2 regions of the Micromonospora sp. DT53 genome follow, and region 1 is predicted to be linked to the other one. Evidence: riboswitches for the same ligand, from Rfam matches in the RefSeq annotation. Region 1 holds a riboswitch; the other holds the start of a gene.
The links. Region 1 has a riboswitch for ZMP and ZTP ahead of ACLQ3B_RS33215 (bifunctional 5,10-methylenetetrahydrofolate dehydrogenase/5,10-methenyltetrahydrofolate cyclohydrolase). Riboswitches for the same ligand answer to the same signal wherever they lie in the genome.
Positions count from the first base shown of each region.

Region 2: another riboswitch for ZMP and ZTP. It lies ahead of ACLQ3B_RS27160 (glycine hydroxymethyltransferase); the one in region 1 lies ahead of ACLQ3B_RS33215 (bifunctional 5,10-methylenetetrahydrofolate dehydrogenase/5,10-methenyltetrahydrofolate cyclohydrolase).

Region 1 covers NZ_JBNCKM010000017.1:14,619-18,790, forward strand. Annotated here, with positions in the region: gene ACLQ3B_RS33210 (alpha/beta hydrolase) at 1-622, opposite strand, end outside; gene ACLQ3B_RS33215 (bifunctional 5,10-methylenetetrahydrofolate dehydrogenase/5,10-methenyltetrahydrofolate cyclohydrolase) at 980-1,879, opposite strand; ZMP/ZTP riboswitch at 1,893-1,975, opposite strand; gene ACLQ3B_RS33220 (RNA polymerase sigma factor) at 2,127-2,696, shown strand; gene ACLQ3B_RS33225 (CU044_5270 family protein) at 2,713-3,678, shown strand; gene ACLQ3B_RS33230 (FAD-dependent monooxygenase) at 3,702-4,172, opposite strand, start outside.
Region 2 covers NZ_JBNCKM010000010.1:41,307-45,478, reverse strand. Annotated here, with positions in the region: gene ACLQ3B_RS27175 (NAD(P)H-hydrate dehydratase) at 1-29, shown strand, start outside; gene ACLQ3B_RS27170 (hemerythrin domain-containing protein) at 109-609, shown strand; gene ACLQ3B_RS27165 (SDR family NAD(P)-dependent oxidoreductase) at 670-1,476, opposite strand; ZMP/ZTP riboswitch at 1,633-1,722, shown strand; gene ACLQ3B_RS27160 (glycine hydroxymethyltransferase) at 1,742-3,178, shown strand; gene ACLQ3B_RS27155 (hypothetical protein) at 3,280-3,540, opposite strand; gene ACLQ3B_RS27150 (alpha-hydroxy acid oxidase) at 3,629-4,172, opposite strand, start outside.

The DNA of each region.
Region 1 (4,172 bases):
GCAACACCCGGTCGGCCCGCTTGGCCATGAGCTCCTGCGCGAAGGGCGGAAGAGCGTTGTCGGCCTCACAAATGATGTAGGTGCTGGGAATGGTGCGCCACGCGGCCTCGGTCAGCGGCTGCTGCGTCGAGGCCCAGGACTGGAGTCCGAGTCGTGCAACGGCCTGTTCCGCGATCTCCGGATCGACGTCGCCGTAGAAGACCTCTCGCGGCTGCGATGGCTCGATGTGACCCTGGCCCTTCAGGTCCGTCCGCTCGTGCACCTCCCACCACGGCGGAGCAACTCCACCGGCGGTCGAGAAGAGCGAATCGCCGACGTCCGGCTGGAAAGCGGCGAGATAAACAATTCGGCGTACGTTGTCCGCGGCGGCGAGCGCCTCCGTGACTGGTGCGCCACCGTAGGAGTGGGCGACTACCACGACCGGTCCGTCGATGGCGGCGACGGCGGCCTTGACCACGGCCGCGTCGTCGTGGAGGTCCCCGAGGGCAGTGGGGTCATTGCCGCTGCTGGGTAGCGCGACGGTGTGGATGTCGATGTCCGGTAATTGCTTGATGAGCGACTGCCAGACCCAGGACCCGTGCCAGGCGCCGTGCACGAGAAGAAGCGACGGAATGCTGTTCAAGATGGTTTCCCTGCCCGCATGTACTCAAATGTTCGGATCTGGAGTTGGTCGCCGCCCACGCCGTCGTGTATCACCGCAGCGCCCCATCTCGACCGAGGACAGCGGAAATATATGCCGCTACTTTCGGGTAGCAGGGCGCGGTTGACTATGAGCCGAGCCACAGGCCCGATGGCGGCGGTGGTGCCGTGACCAACACCACGTTGCCCGGTTTCGGGTCGAATCCACGCGCGTGGACGTGCGTTCATTTCCATATTGCTGAGCGCGGTAGGAAAGCAAACTCGCGCACCACAGCTATGCGGTTGTCTACAAATTCCCCGCGGGATGTCGACCTTTCGATGTTGCTTCAGCGGAGCCGGGCTACTGGCTCGCGCGTTCGGCGGCGCGTACGGCGTTGCGGAACAGCATCGCGACGGTGGTCGGGCCGACCCCGCCGACCCGGGGCGTGATCGCGCCGGCGACCTCGGCGCACGCCTCGTCCACATCCGGTAGGAGGCGCCGCCCGTCGTAGCGGACGCCGGCGCCGATGACGACGCCGCCGGGCTTGACGTGCTCAGGCTGCACGATCCCGGGTACGCCGGCGGCGGCCACGAGGATGTCGGCGCGGCGGGTGTAGCGGGCCCAGTCGGGCACACCTGTGTGTACGACGGTGACGGCGGCGTTGGCGGTGGGGCGTTTCTGGGCGAGCAGCATGGCCAGGGGGCGGCCAAGGGTGGCGCCGCGGCCGAGGATGACGACCTCACGACCGGCGACCGGGATCTCGTGGTACGCCAGGAGCGCTTCGATGCCGGCGGGGGTGCACGGCAGCGGGCCGGGCAGGCCGACGGCGAGACGCCCCATGTTCAGCGGATGCATGCCGTCGACGTCCTTGTCCGGGTCGATGGTCTGCAGCGCCGCGTCGTAGTCCAGATGCCCGGGCACTGGGTACTGCACGAGCAGTCCGTGCACGCCTGGATCACTGTTGAACCGGGCAATGGCCTGGTGCAGCTCTGCCTGGGTGGCGGTGGCAGGCAGGTGCACGTGCGGGGAGGCGAACCCGAGCGCGGCGGCCTGACGCTGCTTGATGGCGATGTAACCGGCGCTGGCGTCGTCGTCGCCGACGAGGATGGTGGCGAGGCTCGGGGTGATGCCGTGGCTGCGGAGGCGGGCGGCTGCGTCCGCGGTCTCGGCCAGGACGGCTTCGGCGACGGGTGCGCCCGGCAGGAGCCGGGCCGTGCCCGACGGGGTGGGGCGCTCTGCGGATGTGCTGCTTGTGGTCATGATGGTTCCTCGACGCGGGCGCCCAGGCGGTCGACGCCCGCGACAGGCTCCCCGATGGTTCACACCATCCCCGTGCCGCCAGTCGCCGGTGCTTCGATAATGCCGCATCACCAGGGCGGTTGCCCAACTGGACCAGCAGGGCCGCCGTCAGCGCCGCGCGGGCTCCACGTACGGGCCGGATGGCTCGGTAACACCCGCGCTCCGGCTTACGAAGAAGAGGTGTGAAGGCTACGAAGGGGGACGGCCTGTGAATGAGCCGAGCCGAGCCGACGACGACATTTCCGGCATCGGGGCCGATCCGGTGGCCTTCGAGGTCTTCTATCGGCGGCACCTGGAGGCGGTGGGCCGGTTCGTGGCGCGGCGGGTCGACGACCCACACCTCGCCGCCGACCTCACCGCCGACGTGTTCCTGGCGGTGATCGAGTCGGCGGCCGGGTACCGGCCGGATCGGGGTAGCCAGGTCGGCTGGCTGTACGGGGTGGCCCGCAACGTCATCGGCGACGAGCGACGTCGGGCGGCTCAGCGGCTGCGGGTGACCGGCCGACTGGCCGGACGGCGCGACCTGGGCCCCGATGACATCGCCCGCATCGAGGAGCGGATCGACGCCGAGTCGGCGGCCCGCCGCACCCACCGGGCGCTGAGCGAGCTACCCGAGGGCACCCGAGCGCTCGTCGAACTCGTCGCCGTGGATGGCCTCACCGTCGCGGAGGCGGCAACCGTGCTCGGGGTGTCGCCGGTCGCCGCTCGGGTCCGCCTGCATCGCGCCCGCCGCGTCGTCCGCGCCGTGCTCGCCCGCCCCGCCACCACCCTCGCCTGATGAGACGGAGATGACGATGAACGAGATCGAACGGTCGCCGCAGGGCTTCGAGGAGCAGCTCCTCGGTGATCTGACCGCACACGTCGCTCAGCGGGCCGAGATGGCGTCGGCGGCCCGTCCCTCCGGCCGCCGTGCCCGGTTCCTCGGTGGGTGGCGTCTCGCCGGAGCGTTCGGGCTGGCGGTCACGTTGACCGCTGGTGCGCTGGCGGTTCAGACCATGAGGCTGGGCGATCAGCCGCCACCCACGGCCAACGCGTCGGAGATCTTCCATCTGGCCGCCGACGCGGCCCGGCAGCAGCCGGAGCTCACCGCCCGGCCCGACCAGTACGTCTTCACGGAATCCCTTGCCACGATCCGGGATCTGCCGGCCAGCGGCCCGTACCAGACCATCCGGAACCAACTGTGGCAGTCGGCCGGCGGAGTCGCGTACACGCAGGCACGTTACCGACCGGAGGCCGATCCGAACGGGTGGGGCGAGCTGAGGGTGCTCAAGATGGACGATGCCGCCGATCCCACGAAGGAGCTCGACGCGTTCCAGCCCCCCGCGTACCACGGGGACCTACCCACCGATCCGGACGAGCTGCTCCTCTACCTTCGGGAACACCCGGTCGACCTGCACCTTCCCGAAGGCGCCGACGAGGAGGCCGTGTACGGGGACGAGAGCATGGCGTACACCACCGCGTGGTCGATGCTCGACGGCTACGTGCCGCCCCGAGCGCTGGCGGCGCTGTTCGAAGTGCTGGCAGGGGAGCCCGGGGCGGTCGTCATATCGGGGGACGTGGTGGACGTCGCCGGCCGGCACGGGGTGGCGATTCGGATGCCCGGTGTGTTCGGCGGGAACGTGGATCTGATCTTCGATCGGGACTCGCACGTCTACCTTGGCACCCGTAATTCGGTGATACGCAACGGCAAAGAGTCCGTGTACAGCGCTGTCGCGCTCCTGCGGGTCGCGATCGTCGACCGGCCGGGCCAGCTGCCGTGAGCGGGCCGGTCACGTCGGACCGGTCAGGGCTGGGCGAACAGGCGGCCGTAGTTCGAGCGGAACATCTGCTCGCCGAGGCGGCGCATGACCAGGTCGCGCAGCGCGGGCGGGAGCCCGGTGGCCTTGTCGCGGCGGTGGGTCTGGCTGAGCACCCAGTTCGTACGCGGGCGGCGCCGCGCCTCGTAGCCACGCAGCGCGTCGGCGACGGAATCGGCGGCGGCCAGCGACGACGCGAGCACGACGGCGTCCTCCAGGGCCATCGCCGCGCCCTGGGCCATGTTCGGTGAGGTGGCGTGGGCGGCGTCGCCGATCAGCAGCACCGGCCCCCGGGACCAGGAGTCGAGCACGACCTCCTGGTTCGGCCCGGCGTGCAGGGTGCTGTCGTCGTAGTCGAGGGTCTTGAGCATGGTGGCCGCCGGCTCGGTGAACGTCGCGGCCAGCTCGTCGCGCCAGCCGGGCCGGTCGGCCACCGGGCCGTCGTTGTAGTAGCAGTA
Region 2 (4,172 bases), on a different contig from region 1:
AGATCCCCCGCACCCTGGCCATGGTCTGAGGTGGTTTCACCTGTTTCCGCATTCGGCGTGGGGGTACCGGAACTCCACCAACCGAGACTTTTCAGGGAGGTCATACCGGTGTCGACCGATGCCATCGTCCTGCTCAAAGAGGACCACAAGGAGATGCGCCGCCTGTTCAAGGCCTTCCAGGACGCCGAGGAGGGGCCGGCGAGCCAGCGGCAGAAGCTGGTGGACCAGATCCTGGAGGCGCTGACGGTGCACACCTATCTGGAGAACGAGGTGATGTACCCGGAGGTCCGCCGGCTGCTGCCCGACCTGGAGGACGACATCCTCGAGTCGTACGAGGAACACCACGTCGCCGATGTGCTCTGCGCCGAGTTGGCCAGCATGGACGCCGACGACGAGCGGTTCAACGCCAAGACGACGGTGCTGATCGAGAACGTCACCCACCACGTCGAGGAGGAAGAGGAGGAGTGGTTCCCCAAGGTCCGCGACGCGCTGGGCCGCAAGCAGCTTCAGGAGATCGGCGAGAAGATGATCGCGCTGCGCGCGGACGCGCCGCGTACCCCCACCGCGCCGAAGGCGATCAAGAAGGCGCTCGATGCGGTGACGGCCTGAGGCACCCGCTCACAGCGAAGGGCCCGGCATCCTGCCGGGCCCTTCGTCGTGCGCCGCGGGTCAGCTTCCCGATCCCGGCTCGGCCATCCTGCGGTGCTGCTCGGACTTGAGCTTGTCCGGAATGATCTTGCCGGCGGCGGTCTGCACCTTGTTCATCAGCGAGCCGGCGGTGACCGTCTGATCACCCTTCATCATCGCCTCGAAGCCCTGCGCGGCGACCTTCGCGGGGTCGTCCTTGCGGCCCGCGCCCACCCGGGTGTGCGCCATGTCGGCCCGCTCGAAGAACTCCGTGTCGGTCGGCCCGGGCATCAGCGCGGTCACCGTGACACCGGTGTCCTTCAACTCGTTGCGCAGCGCCTCGGCGAAGGACTGCACGAACGACTTCGACGCGTTGTAGACCGCCTGGAACGGCCCCGGCATGGTGGAGGCGATCGACGAGGTGAAGAGGACCCGGCCCGCACCCTGCTCGACCATCCCAGGCAGCAACCGCTTCGCCAGGTGCACCGTCGAGCGCACGTTGAGGTCGACGATCTCCAGCTCGTCGGCGAGGTCGGTGCCGCCGACGAAGGCCCCACCGGCGCCGCGACCGGCGTTGAGCGCCAGCGCGTCCAGCGGCCGTCCGGTCGCGGTGACGGCGGCCACCAGCTCCGCGACGCCCTGCTCCCGGGCCAGGTCGACGCGGATCGACCAGATCTGCGGGCCGCCGTCGCGGCGCAGCCTCTGTGCCGCCACGTCGATGCCGTCGTCCTCGGCGGCGATGACCAGGTCGAAGCCGTGCTCGACGAACTGCGCCGCCAGCTCGTACCCGATCCCGCTGGAGGCCCCGGTCACCAGCGCGAGGGGCCGGTTGGAGGTGGGTGTGGTCATGATCTTGGCTCCTTCTGTGCGAACCGTGCGAACCCTGGCCGCACCGCGGCGGTGCGGTGGTCACCTACCGAGTGCCCCGCGACGGACCGCCCAATCCCGTCGGTGGGCCGACACCCGGAGGGCGGCCCGAACGGCCAGGCCCGGCCCGGTAGGATCGGCGCAGGCCGTTACTGGCGCGTGGGGATGGACAACCATCGGGGAGCGGCCTCGTCACGTGGACGTCTGCCGAGCGCCTGGGCCTTCCCGCACGTCTGTTGGAGGTCGCATGTCCCGCAACGCCGAGTCCACCGCATTCCGTAGTGCCCTTGAGGTGATCCGGGCTGTCGAGCCGCGGGTGGCCGACGCCATCGGCGCCGAGCTGACCGACCAACGGGAGTCGCTCAAGCTGATCGCCAGCGAGAACTACGCCTCCCCGGCGACCCTGCTGGCCATGGGCAACTGGTTCAGCGACAAGTACGCCGAGGGCACCGTCGGCCGCCGCTTCTACGCCGGTTGTCAGAACGTCGACACGGTCGAGGCGCTCGCCGCCGAGCACGCCCGGGAGCTGTTCGGCGCCGCGCACGCGTACGTGCAGCCGCACTCGGGCATCGACGCCAACCTTGTCGCGTTCTGGGCGGTGCTGGCCGACCGGGTAGAGTCCCCCGCCCTGAAGAAGGCCCAGGTCCGTCAGGTCAACGACCTCACCGAGGCCGACTGGTTCGCCCTGCGCCGTGAGTTGGGCAACCAGCGGATGCTCGGCATGTCGCTGGACGCCGGCGGCCACCTCACCCACGGCTTCCGGCCGAACATCTCCGGCAAGATGTTCGACCAGCGCAGCTACGGCACCGACCCGGCGACCGGCCTGATCGACTACGACTGGGTGGCCGAGGCCGCCCGCGAGTTCAAGCCGCTGATCCTGGTGGGCGGCTACTCGGCGTACCCCCGGAAGGTGAACTTCCGGATCCTGCGCGAGATCGCCGACTCGGTCGGCGCCACCTTCATGGTCGACATGGCGCACTTCGCGGGCCTGGTGGCCGGCAAGGTGTTCACCGGCGACTTCGACCCGGTGCCGCACGCGCACATCGTCACGACCACCACCCACAAGTCGCTGCGCGGCCCGCGCGGCGGCATGGTGCTCTGCCAGCCCGAGCTGGCCGACCAGGTGGACCGGGGCTGCCCGATGGTGCTCGGTGGGCCGCTGCCGCACGTGATGGCCGCCAAGGCGGTCGCGCTCGCCGAGGCCCGCCGGCCCGACTTCGCCGACTACGCCCAGCGGATCGTCGACAACTCGCAGGCGCTCGCCGAGGGGCTGCTGAGCCGGGGCGCGACGCTCGTCACCGGTGGCACCGACAACCACCTGGTGCTCATCGACGTGTCCGGCTACGGGCTCACCGGCCGGCAGGCCGAGCAGGCTCTCCTCGACTCGGGCATCGTCACCAACCGCAACTCGGTCCCCCAGGACCCGAACGGGGCCTGGTACACGTCCGGCATCCGGATCGGCACCCCGGCGCTGACCACCCGGGGCCTCGGCGCCGCCGAAATGGACCAGACCGCCGAGCTGATCCACACCGTGCTGACCCAGACCACCGCCGGCGCCAACGCCGACGGCACCCCGTCGAAGGCGAAGTACACCCTGGACCCCGGCCTCGCCGACAAGGTCGCCCGCCAGGCCACCGACCTGCTGGCCACCTACCCCCTCTACCCCGGCATCGACCTGGCCTAGCCCCGCTTCCGTCGATCATGGAGTTGTGGTGCCCGATCCGGGCTGGTACGCGACAGTCGTCCACCACCACAACTCCATGATCGACGCGGGGGGCGCGACCGTCAGACCAGGGGGCGCTTCAGGTGGTATCGGTGGACTTCGGTGCTGCCCTGGACGTTGTTGACGTCCTCGGCGGCGGAGACGAGCTCCCACCCCTCCCGACCGGCGCGGTTGAGGTGCGCGATGGCGGTGTCGCCGTAGGCGGTGATGTCCTTACGGGACCCGTCCGGCGCGTACCAGACGAACGAGACGTGAAAATTGCGACCCTGTCCCTGATAGCGACGGACGAGCAGGGCGTACTCCCAGGCAACCATGCGGCTTATTATGACCGTCCATCCAGGACGTCGACACGCGGGTCGTCGCGCATTGCCATCCGATGAACGCGCTGTGTCAACCCGCCCGGTGCACCGCTCACCCCACCCCGAGGGTGCGCAGCTCGCCGGCCGCCACCGTGTGCGCGCAGCCGGCCAGGGTGAGCGCGTCGGTCAGCTCGGCGGCGAGCAGCGCCAACGCGTCCCGGGCGGCCGGTTCGCCACCGACGGCCAGCGCCCAGAGCAGCGGCCGGCCGACCAGCACCCCGGCCGCACCCAACGCCAGCGCCCGCAGCACGTCGGTGCCGCCCCGGATGCCGCTGTCCAACAGCACCTGGCAGCCGTCCCCCACCGCGTCGACGACCTCCGGCAGCATGGTCACGCTGGCTGGTGAGCCGTCCAGTTGCCGCCCGCCGTGGTTGGAGACGACCACCGCGTCCGCGCCGACCCGTACCGCCTCGATCGCGTCGCGCGGGTCCAGCAGCCCCTTGACCACCAGTGGCAGGTCGACCTGCTCGCGCAGCCACGCCAGGTCCGCCCAGCGCAGCGCCGGCGCGAACGACGCGGCGGTGTGCGCGGCGATCGCGGACACCCCGGGGGCACCCGAGTGCGCCAGCGCGTCACGACCGTCCGGGAGGTTCGCG